Regions from separate parts of the Tuberibacillus sp. Marseille-P3662 genome, predicted to be linked through region 2. Evidence: riboswitches for the same ligand, from Rfam matches in the RefSeq annotation. Region 2 holds a riboswitch; each other region holds the start of a gene.
The links. Region 2 has a riboswitch for S-adenosylmethionine ahead of B9Y89_RS08690 (O-acetylhomoserine aminocarboxypropyltransferase/cysteine synthase family protein). Riboswitches for the same ligand answer to the same signal wherever they lie in the genome.
Positions count from the first base shown of each region.

Region 1: it holds a riboswitch for S-adenosylmethionine, as region 2 does, so the genes downstream of both, msrA (peptide-methionine (S)-S-oxide reductase MsrA) here and B9Y89_RS08690 (O-acetylhomoserine aminocarboxypropyltransferase/cysteine synthase family protein) in region 2, are expected to answer to the same signal.
Region 3: it holds a riboswitch for S-adenosylmethionine, as region 2 does, so the genes downstream of both, B9Y89_RS16060 (methionine ABC transporter ATP-binding protein) here and B9Y89_RS08690 (O-acetylhomoserine aminocarboxypropyltransferase/cysteine synthase family protein) in region 2, are expected to answer to the same signal.

Region 1 covers NZ_FXBS01000002.1:28,639-32,584, forward strand. Annotated here, with positions in the region: gene B9Y89_RS00265 (disulfide oxidoreductase) at 1-75, opposite strand, end outside; gene B9Y89_RS00270 (DsbA family protein) at 68-823, opposite strand; gene B9Y89_RS00275 (GbsR/MarR family transcriptional regulator) at 1,049-1,606, opposite strand; gene B9Y89_RS00280 (DUF1540 domain-containing protein) at 1,809-1,964, opposite strand; SAM riboswitch class I at 2,105-2,206, shown strand; gene msrA (peptide-methionine (S)-S-oxide reductase MsrA) at 2,314-2,784, shown strand; gene B9Y89_RS00290 (S8 family serine peptidase) at 2,919-3,946, opposite strand, start outside.
Region 2 covers NZ_FXBS01000006.1:37,899-41,844, reverse strand. Annotated here, with positions in the region: gene B9Y89_RS08695 (homocysteine S-methyltransferase family protein) at 1-275, opposite strand, end outside; gene B9Y89_RS08690 (O-acetylhomoserine aminocarboxypropyltransferase/cysteine synthase family protein) at 497-1,813, opposite strand; SAM riboswitch class I at 1,909-2,015, opposite strand; SAM riboswitch class I at 2,158-2,264, opposite strand; gene B9Y89_RS08685 (TlpA disulfide reductase family protein) at 2,369-2,788, shown strand; gene B9Y89_RS08680 (SCP2 sterol-binding domain-containing protein) at 2,771-3,127, opposite strand; gene B9Y89_RS08675 (anti-sigma-I factor RsgI family protein) at 3,124-3,946, opposite strand, start outside.
Region 3 covers NZ_FXBS01000006.1:1,473,833-1,477,778, forward strand. Annotated here, with positions in the region: gene B9Y89_RS16050 (MetQ/NlpA family ABC transporter substrate-binding protein) at 1-387, opposite strand, end outside; gene B9Y89_RS16055 (methionine ABC transporter permease) at 402-1,070, opposite strand; gene B9Y89_RS16060 (methionine ABC transporter ATP-binding protein) at 1,060-2,088, opposite strand; SAM riboswitch class I at 2,174-2,289, opposite strand; gene B9Y89_RS16065 (GNAT family N-acetyltransferase) at 2,428-2,910, opposite strand; gene thrB (homoserine kinase) at 3,005-3,922, opposite strand; gene thrC (threonine synthase) at 3,915-3,946, opposite strand, start outside.

The sequences.
Region 1 (3,946 bases), on a different contig from region 2:
GAGGCTGCCTACCGTCGCGATGATGGCAACCAACCAGGCACCATACAAGCGACCGTTCAGACCGCTATCATTCATTGCCGGTTGACTTCCCTTCGATGGCCGTTTGGATACGGCTTTTAATCGCCTTATAGTCAAATGGATCTTGTATGAGTTCACCGTCGACAAACACCATTGGCGTTCCTTGTAAATCGAGTGACATGGCCATTGATTTATCCCCGCTAACCTCATCTTTATAACTCATATCATCTAGAGCTGCTTTAAATGATCCCATATCAAGCTCCGGAACTGTTTGCTTCGCGGCATCTACTAACAGCTCGTCCGTTACCCATTTGACGTTTTCACTTTTTTGCCGATCATACAGTTCATGATGAAACACCCAAAAATGATCAGGGGCCAAGTCAAAAATCGCTTCAGAGGCGTTAGCTGCTTTCACGGAATTCTGATCAATCACCGTATTATTAATAAAGTAAAATTGGACTTTTCCTGTATCAATAAAATGCTTCTTTAACTGCGGAAAAATTTGTTGGTCGAATTGACCGCAATACATGCAACGATAGTCCCCAAATTCCACGACTTTAACCGGAGCATCTGAGTCCCCTGTCATAGGTTGCCCTTCGTAACTCAACCCTTGCTGATCATTTTGACTTGTGTCCTGATCTGACGAATCCTGCCGGCTCAAAGCAATACCTAATATGATAAAGACAAGAAGCAATATAAACACGGTCCCCAAAACTATCCACTGCCGCTGTTTTTTTGTCTGTTTTGCTTTGTCTCTTTGTATACGTCGCTGCTTCTTTTTTGCTTGTTCGTGATTCTTAGTCATGGCGAATCCCCCCCATTTCTTTCTATTTATAAACTATCTTACCAGACAAATTCAAAAAATAGTTTGAAGACTTTATGAAAACTGAGTCAAATAATATCATATGAATCTTCACTATTATATCAAATTAAAGATGGGACATACAGTATCTTTACATACATAAAAAAAGCCCTCACATGTAGGACTTTTTAGTTACTCTGATAAACGTTATCGATTTTAACATTTGGATCATTCATGGGACTCGCCGCTGTCAGAACGAACTTTTGGGAAGTAATCAAAGATATCCCGTGTTTCCATAGCATAAGCTAGGCGCAAGGTCCAATCCAAATAGTCAGTCGTTTCGCTAATCCGTTCTAAATCTTGATCAATTTGTTCTTGCAGCTCCTCTGATTCTGTATTGTTTCTTAGTTCAAGAAGATCAGGTCGAGCTTTTTCCGTTGCTTTTAGCAAAACACTTCTTTCCTGACGTAATTTTTTCGCAAAGAAGTTTAAATAGTTCTTAAAAAAGTCCTTTTCAGCGATGAAATGATCTTTTCGTTGCCCCTTTTTCCAAACCTTACTGACCATCTCGGTATCCATCAATTCTCTAAGACCGTTGCTAACGCTGCCTTTGCTCATCGCCACTTGTTCTTTAATTTCATCCATGGACAAGGGACGATCGGAAAAGTAAAGTAAGCCATAAATCCGCCCTACGGAAGGTGTAACGCCATAAATCACCATGGTTTGAGCTATCGCACTGATCACCACATCACGTGATTCTTCTAATTGAGCCTCTTCTTCATTCACAGCCTGTCACCCCAAATCTATCGGTTAAATTATTTTATAAACCACAATCAAAAAGTTATAATAAAAAGGCTTTGCCATGACCCATTAAACCAGTTTTTAATCCTGTTTTTCAAGTAGTTAAGAAAAAATTTTATAGGCAAAATAAATTTTATAGATAAAATTGGGTGAAGAAAGACAGCCGTATGGCTGTCTTCCTCATTCATTAGTGTCGAGGTTCAAACGTCTTACAGTCCGTTTCCTCTTGGTCTGAGGCTTTTGTCCCATTATGACTGATGACATAAATGGCATCAGCATGACACTTGTTACCTTCTCCCCAATAGACACAATTTTCAACTTCACACAATACATCTTTTGCCAAGAGAATCCATCCCTTTCGTCATTAGATGATTGATGCATGATTAGTTTCTGATGAACTAAGCAAAAAATACATACAAATTCATTGACATCAGTGCCTACTGTAGAATATATTAGATTTATTATAAAAAAAATGAAGCTTACTTCTTATTTAGAGAGGTGGAGGGACTGGCCCTTTGAAACCTCGGCAACGGATCCATATGGATACCGTGCTAATTCCTGCGGTGATTCGCCGAAAAATAAGAAGAGACGGATGAATAAAGCCTGCCAATCCCTCTTCTTATTGATGAAGAGGGATTTTTAATTGTATTCGTATGATCATTATTATAAGCAACGAAGGGAGTTATACAAAAATGGCGATTGCAACTTTTGGCGCTGGATGCTTCTGGGGTTCAGAAGCCTTTTTCCGGGACGTTGACGGTGTGAAACAGACAACAGTGGGTTATCTTGGAGGGGATTACGAAAATCCGTCCTATGAAGATGTGAAATCAGGAAAAACCGGTCATGCTGAAGTCGTTCAAGTTGAATTTGACCCAAATGTGGTCAGTTATGATGCCTTGCTCAACTTATTTTGGGAAAATCATGACCCAACCCAGCTTAACCGACAAAGTGACGACGTTGGGGAACAATACAGATCCGCTATTTTTTATCACGACAACGATCAAAAAGCAGCCGCTGAACGGTCAAGGGCAGATAAAGTTAATTCTGGTGCCTACAAGCGTCCCATCGTAACCGAAATTACACCAGCTTCAACGTTTTATAAAGCTGAAGAGTACCATCAAGATTATCTGCAGAAGAATGGTCTGGCCAGCTGCCATATATAAAATGAACCAGATACGTTAAAGCAGCCATTGCCCATATAAGAGCGGTGGCTGCTTTGTTTATTCTATAACATGGAATTGGCTATTTTTAAACCAGTAGTCCTCCAGAACTCACATGGGTAGAAACACTTCTCTTGTCAGAAATGATATTTGCCTCCTAGTAGAGAAACAATCACAGCCAGTATATTCAAGATGACAAGCAAAGAAAGACTAATGGTGACTGTTTTTTTGGGGAAATTGATTTGTCTTTTCCTTTTCCTGATGAAGTACACTAACAGGAAGCCCACTAATCCTATAACATATACAATGCTAATCATCTTAACAGCTAAAAGTAAAACAAGAGAAATAGGTCGCTGACTCTTTATATATTTTTGCAGATTTTCTTGCAATGCATTTTTTATCAGCGGTTGATTATAGCTTTCTCCATTTTGTCTTTTTTTCTGAATGATTAAAGCTGCGTAGCCCGATGTATAAGCCGTCGCATATGACACCCCTGTATCAAGCGTCATTTTGTTATCGAACCAAAGAGAAACAATGTCTTCCCCCGGGGCATACACATCAACTTTCTTCTTCTTAAACTCATCGGAATATATCTTACCTTCCGTATTCAGCATGCCTACACTAATGACTTCAGGGTATGTTCCTGGATAAGAATTATGTGTGTCATCGGGATATAGAATATTTCCTGATGAGGCAATAATAATGATGTTTTTGTTAGCTGCCCTTTTGATTGCCTCATGTAGTTTAGAGTTCCCTTTTTGGAATTCTAAACTAATGTTAATGACATTAACGTTTTGTTTAATTGCCCAGTTAATTCCATCAATGAGGTTCTCATATTTAACGTTTCCATTTTCATCGGCCACTTTCGCAATATATAAGTCAGACTTGGGAGCAATACCGCGCATGTTAAAATGGTTTTCTCGTGCACCAATAATCCCGGTAATCTTCGTGCCATGACCATTATCAACATCAAATTTTTCCGGATCATTGCCCACAAAATTTCTGCCTTTGATAACTGAAAGGTCTTTACTTTCCCTATCAATTCCCGTATCCAGTATGGCGATTTTCACATGTTTCCCCGTAATATTTTTTTGATACCACTTATGAAGACTACCGCCGATTTCTTGCTGAGCAAATTCTGGTTTACCTTTCTCTTGCTCCATTA
Region 2 (3,946 bases):
CGAATGGCTTGACGGTTAAGCGGTTCTAACAAATCTTCCTTGTCAATAATCCGCATCTTTTCACGATGAGCATTGTAAGTAAATGCTAATACAACATCGGAACCCGCATTCATATAATCCCGATAGGTTTGCTTCAATGCCTCAGGATTATCAAGTGCCACTTCAGGTACAAAGGATCCTGCCTGCAGATAACCTCGACGTTCCAACTCAAACAAGTAACCTTCACCGCAAATCACAGGGCCTTCTGCTAATCGTTCGCTTAAACTTCTTTTCATCGGCTGTTATCCCCTTTTGTTATAGGCTATGTTAAAGGTCATTGTTGTTGTTTGCCCTTCGTTGATTGGAGAGGAAGGCGTGAGACTCCTGCGGGAAAAGCAACAGCTGAAGACCCCGCAGGAAGTGGTTGTCTTCCGAGGAGGCTGAAGCGTTGCCCGCGGAAAGCGAACGCCTGGAGCTAGAATCAACAGTTACGTTTAACAGAGCCTTATTATAAAAATCACCCAATCGTTGACGGATTCGCTTGCTTGACAGCATAATCAAGTGCTGTATCTAACGCTGCAATTAAATCATCGATGTTTTCAATTCCTACAGATAAGCGAACTAAATCTTCGGTAACACCAGAATTTTTGAGTGCCTCATCACTCAGCTGCTGATGTGTGGTTGTTGCTGGATGAATGATTAAGGATTTGGCATCACCAACGTTAGCCAAGTGCGACCACAGATCAATATTATTGATTAACTCTCGACCCGCTTGACGACCACCTTTGATACCAAATGTGACGATTGATCCTGCACTGTTATCAAGATACTTATCAGCCAGCTCATACGCCGGATGTTCAGGAAGACTTGGATGTAGCACCCAATCTACGTTTTTACTATTTTTTAGGTATTCAGCGATTTTTTCCGCATTGTCATTATGCGCTTTAATTCTTAGATGCAAAGTTTCAAGTCCTTGTAATAGTAAAAACGCATTAAATGGACTTAAAGCCGCCCCTGTATCTCTTAAGAGTTGGACTCTTGCTTTCGTAATAAAAGCCGCCGCACCCAAATCTTGGGCATAGCGCAAACCATGGTAACTTTCATCAGGTGTCGTAAAATCAGGGAAGCGTCCGTTAGCCCAATCAAAGGTCCCTCCGTCGACAATCACACCTCCAATTGAGTTACCGTGACCGCCTATCCATTTTGTTGCTGAGTGAACGACGATGTCGGCTCCCCACTTAATCGGTTGGCAAGCATAAGGCGTTGCAAATGTATTATCGACAACTAAAGGTATACCATTATCGTGCGCAATACCAGCTACCGTTTCAATATCCAGAACATTCAAACTAGGATTACCGATAATTTCTGCAAAAACAGCTTTTGTTTTATCAGTTATTGCTGACTTAAGTTGATTGCTATCATTGGGATCCACGAACGTCACATTGATTCCATATCTAGGAAGTGTATTCGCAAAAAGACTATATGTTCCGCCATATAATTCCGAAGCTGCAACAATTTCATCGCCACTTTGAGCCATGGTCAAAATAGCATAAGTAATCGCTGCTGCCCCTGATGCGGTTGCTAGCGCACCGACACCACCTTCCAATTGCGCTAACCGATTCTCAAACACCTCAACTGTTGGATTATTGATGCGGGTATAAATGTTTCCCGGCTCTTCTAATCCGAATAGAGCCTGCGCATGTTCAGTGCTGTTGAAAACATAAGATGTGGTTTGATAAATAGGTACAGCTCTCGCTCCTGTCGCTGAATCTGGTTCCTGTCCACCGTGTAATAACACCGTTTCTAACGCATACTGCTTGTCTTGATCTGTCATAAAACAATACCCTCCTATATTTTCGGCCAAAAAGCCGGTATTCAATGAAAAAAAACCTCTTACCTTGAAAAGATAAGAGGTTGGGATATGGGCCTATCTTATCTTTCAGGCATGATACCTGCAGGATTTGGCACCTTTCCGGAACAATTTCCGGGGTTGCCGGGCTTCACAGGGCCAGTCCCTCCACCTCTCTGGATAAGAATCACTTTATTAAGTTAACGCATCAACTTATTAATAAAAATAATACCAATGCCCAAATATTTTGTCAATGCATTTTTATCAAAAAACTAAAAAATTATTAAAACCCCTGCCTAAGAGACAGAGGTTATTCAATCAGATCACTAACCTTATCTCTCAAGCCTTCTGCCTGCAGGATTTGGCACCTTTCCGGAACATCTCCGGTGGTTGCCGGGCTTCATAGGGCCAGACCCTCCACCTCTCTGGATAAGAAACATTTAATATTATTCTGAATAATAGCGCTATACAATTGGATTGTCAACTATATTATTTTAAGGCATGATAGTATTAGTGACTATCTGAAAGGTGTTGAAAATCATGAAAGCACCCGACTTTAACCTCATTAATGCTCAAACAAATGAATTCGTATCACTATCGGACTATCAGGGAAAGCCCGTAATGATTACATTCTGGGTATCATGGTGTCCTGATTGTCAAAAAGACCTACCAAAGAAAACAAATTTTTACCAAACAATGGATCATGATGCCTTAGCCTTTCTCACGATTAATGTTACAGGCAGAGAAGCGGATGCCGCTAATGGCGTTGAATTCATGAACAATCACGAGTTACCGTTTCCAGTTTTAAAAGATAATGGGACAACCACTTATGATGATTATCAATGCAGCGGGGTGCCCACAACCGTGATTTTAGATCAGCAGCATAACATCTTCGATTCGTTCGGTGACAAAGCGTCCTTTTATGAGATTATCCGGTCATTATCAATGGTTATGAAATAAGTGGGACTTGTGACCTGTTAACAAAAAAAGCGATTCGAGCGCTAGCAAATGGTTCTGGCTACCTTGTGTATTAAGGTGGCCATTTTTTTGCAATGAAAGCATAGGTTCAGCGCCTGTCATAGCTGCTTCAATCACTTTATCCTGACCGCTCAAAAACACATCAGCCGTTTCGGGATTAGACTCAAGGACGTGACCCCCTTCTTGGTTCAGTCGCATCCAGACTTGTTCATGGGTTGATTGGATATTAATAGTCATCGGCTTATCTTTATACAACGGCTCTAAAACCGGTTTTAATGAAAGGGTATGGATAAAAGCATCTAAAATTTCTCTAAGTATCATTTTACACCTCTTTTTTCAACACGGATAGGTTGACCTTTGCCAGGCGATTGAATTCCCTTCTTTTGTCTATGTTCATGGCCTTGATGTTGAGTAACCTTTGCTTTGCCTTGCTGTTTTTCCTTATGTTTATTCTTCTCTTGTTTGTTCTTCTCTTGCTTGTTCTTCTCTTGTTTATCCTTGGCTTGTTTGTTTTTCTCTTGTTTGTTTGTTGAGGATTGATGACCTTTCTTAGAGTCGTTCGCCATCGAATGATGCTGCCTTTCGGTAGCTGCTTTTTTAGAATCTGCTTGATGATTGGATGACTGACTTTTCTTAGCCTTTTGACCATGGGTCTGTTCAGCAGATTCATTTTTGTTTTGACGGTCCTTCGCCAATAACCCTTTATTCGCTGGTTTTGGGTCAGTCGAATTTGAAGGAGGGGGAGTATTTAATTCTGCAACACTTAAAGTTTTCGCCTTCTCTAGGGTCAATTGACGATTTTGCTTTTTTGCATCTAAAAAAGTCAGGTACTTTCCCGCAGACATACCTTTTTGCTTTGCCTTATTTCTGATAGCCATCGTAGTTTTAACAAACTTAAACGCATCGGTCGGCATATTCTCAAGCTGCTGTTTCGTTTTATTAACAACCGATGAAATAGTTTTCAAATACCTTTGCTTTTTGTCCTGATTAATATCATCCGTTAAAGCAGCGGTAACAACAATGTTTGACTGCTGCTTTACATAATCTTTTTGTTTCACATTTTCCACTAGCTGATCCATAAAGGCTTTCAAGGACATGTCCTTATAGTCAGTACTATCGCCAATGATTGTTTTGGCGTCA
Region 3 (3,946 bases), 1.4 Mb from region 2:
CGGAATATCCTCTAAGCTATCATATTTCTGTGAGTAAACACCCATCGGTTCAATATGAATTTTTCCAGCGCTCACAAAGTTATAACCAAATTCCTGTTTTTGCTTTTTCAAATATGGCTGATGTTGAAAATAGTTGGCATCCAATTCGCCTTTACTTAAAAATTTATTAGGTGTTGTATAGTCTTGGAATTGCTTAATTTCAAGATCGATGCCTTTTTCTTTTAAAATCGGCTTAGCTTTTTCTAAAACCTCAGCGTGTGGCGTAGGTGTCGCACCGACAACTAATTTTGTTGGTCCATCACCGTTACCTTCCGAACTGCTTTGACCACACGCCGCTAATCCAACCGTCACAAGAACGGTTATTAATAAAAGTAACAATCTCTTCATTGCTTGACCCTCCACTATCTTTTATCTATTTTTTTCGTTGTAATGTCGCCAATTAATTGAATGACGAAGACGATCACTAGAATACATACCGTTGATATTAATGTCACATCATTGTGGTTCCGTTGATAGCCTTCAAGATAAGCGAGGTTACCTAGACCACCAGCTCCTACCACACCCGCCATCGCTGTATTACCAATGAGTGCAATGGCCGTTACTGTAATCCCTGAAGTCAGGGCAGGCATCGCTTCAGGCAGCAACACCTTACGAACAATTTGCAGCTTGGTTGCGCCCATCGATTGCGCTGCTTCAATCACACCTTTGTCAATTTCCCGTAACCCTATTTCAACAAGCCGGGCATAGAAAGGGGCCGCCGCAATAATTAGAGCAGGTAAAGCTGCCTTGGCACCAAGCATGGTACCGACAAGAAAGACGGTAAACGGAATGAGTAAAATCAGTAAAATAATAAACGGAATGGATCGAAAAATGTTCACAATGGCAGCGATCATTTTATTAATGACCACATTTTCAAACAGATTGCCTTTGCTCGTCACAAATAACAATAATCCCAAAATAATACCTAAAATGAATGTTGCGGCAACGGAAATCACCGTCATAAATAGTGTCTCAAGGGTGGCTTGCCACATTTCCAGCCAATCAACATTTGGAAATAATTCATGTAACATGGCTGACCACCTCCACGTCGACATTCCGCTTGCGGCAATAGTCAATCGCCTCATTAATACCCGCTTCTTGTCCCTCTAGTTGCAAATACAAGGTTCCGTAGGCACTGCCTTGAGCTTGTGACACATTGCCTTGTAAAATATTGATGCTTATATTTGTTTCCCGGAACAACTCATTAATGAACGGTTTGTGTGTATTCTCACCAACAAACGTCAACTTAACAATTTTTCCACCACTAAACTTCTCAGTCAGGAACTGGATGGTCTCTTCTGTGTTTTCTGCCTCAGTCACTTGCTTTACAAAGTCTTTCGTGATCGATTGTTTTGGATTTTTAAAGACATCGATCACATCACCTTGTTCCACAACCTCACCGTCTTCCATTACCGCTACGCGATGACTAATTTTCCGGATGACATGCATCTCGTGAGTAATGATCACAACCGTTAAGCCCAATGTCTTATTGATATCGACCAATAAATCGAGAATCGAATCTGTTGTTTTCGGATCAAGAGCCGATGTCGCTTCATCACAAAGTAACACCTGTGGATCATTAGCAAGGGCCCGCGCAATGCCAACACGTTGTTTTTGCCCCCCGCTTAACTGCGATGGGTACGCATCACCGCGACCTTCAAGACCGACAAGTTCAATCAATTCCTGAGACCGCTTTTGTCGCTTTTTCTTGGATACACCGGCAATCTCTAAGGGGAACTCAATATTTTCCTGAACGGTACGGGACCACAAAAGGTTAAAATGTTGAAAGATCATCCCTATGTCGCGCCGAGCATTTCGTAAATGCTTATTATTCAGTTGTGAGAGCTTTCTGTCAGCAACGGTCACAGTACCTGATGTCGGCTCTTCAAGATTATTTAACAAGCGAATTAATGTACTTTTCCCGGCACCACTATAGCCAATAATCCCGAAGATCTCACCATCGTCTATCGTTAAGCTAACGTCTTTAACAGCGTCAATCGTCCCATGGCTTGTCTGAAACGATTTGTGGAGATTCTCTAGTTGAATCATGATGCACCTCCTATATTTCCTGTAACTAAAAAACCTTCCCACTCAAATGAGCAGAAAGGCTAACCGTTTGAAATCGAAGTCCTTCCTCTCATCTTCCAAAGCAGCACTTGCTTTGCAGGAATTGGCACCGTTTTAAATATAGTTACATTTAAAGGTTGCCGGGTTTCATAGGGCCAGACCCTCCACCACTCTTGATAAGAGATTGATATGAATGAAGTTTTTAAAAGAATGATTGAATTGTAGCATGGTGATAGGACTATGTCAATAAAGAAAACTTGGCTTATCGCCAAGCTTAATGACGAAACCTATTGCACTCAGTAGTCGTTTACTAAAGTTCCATTATTCAGCCTTTTTCAACATGGTCATAAATTCAAGGCCGATTGGGTTGACGAAGTGCATTCCAGCCTGAAAGCCAAGCCGTTCATAAACTTTAATCGCTCTTAAGTTAAAAGTGGCAACGGTCAAACGAAACACTTTGACTTGCGGATACATGTCTTTGGCCTGAATAAGACAATGGTGAATAAATTCACATCCGAACCCTTGACCTGTCATATCGGGTCGCATGCCTAGACCTATATCAATGACATCCATCCGGTTCTCGTAGGCATGACATTCATAACCTCCAGGAACTTGTGCGACACGTCCGAGACAAAAAAAGCCGATCAGCCCCTCTTGCAGATCGAACACAGCATAGTAGTCGTTCTCAAGAAATTCATCGACGGCATCTTCACCAACATTATATAGACTGTATGGATCTTCATAGTGCCATTGTGATATGCGGACCGCGCTGCGCTTGTCCATCGATTGAATCTGAATATTCATCGCTTGTCCTCCTACATCATGACCCTTCTACTATACTACTTATCATGGACGATGTGTACATGAATAAAGTAAAAAATCCTCCACATCAGGAGGATTATAAACTCTTAACAGGATCCAAGGTGGCTCGCGGCTCTACATGGACGCCTGATTGAACGATTTTAAGTTGTTCCAAATGATGATCCGGATACTGTTTTCTTAAATGGGTAACAAATCGTCCGGAAACATTCACCGGACAGAATACGAGCATCGTTGGCCCCGCCCCGCTTAGTGCTGTACCATAGGCGCCGAACGCATTGGCATCAGCCATGACTTGATCCATTTCTGGAATGAGCGCTTTCCGGTAAGGCTGATGCAAGGTGTCCTCATCCATCATCCGTCCTGCGGTTACCCAATCGCCTTGCAAAGCTGCGGCGACAAACAGATTAGCGGCTGAACTGCCTTTCACAGCTGTCGAATGCTTGAGAGTGTCAGGTAACACGCTCCTAGCTGTTTTTGTTTCTAATAGTCGTTCTGGAATGAAGGCCACTAAGTCAACATCCGATGGCGCTATCGGAACAACCGTCGTCTCCCCTTCTAATGGTTGGTGCGCAATCACCAACCCCCCATACAAGGAAGGGGCTACATTATCAGGATGCCCTTCAATATTTGCGGCCATATTCAGCTTCGATTGTCGATCCAAGTTCAGTCCAGCAAAGACATCTGCCACTTCAATACCAGCAACAACAGCTGCGGCGCTGCTTCCTAATCCACGGGCCGGAGGAATGTCGCTTGAGATCGTCAAAGCAAGCGGTGGCAGCGATTGTCCATATAATTTCGCAACATCCGCAGCAACCTGATAAATGAGATTGGTTTTATCAAGAGGAATCCCTTCTAGATTAGATGCGAACTGCCATTGATCCGCAATAACTGCCTCGACCGTTAAAAACCGGTTCACTGCTAATCCAATGGAATCAAAACCAGGGCCAAGATTGGACGTGCTGCCAGGGACTTTAACCACGATTCGCTCAGCCATGCGCGACACTCGCCTTCAACTGAG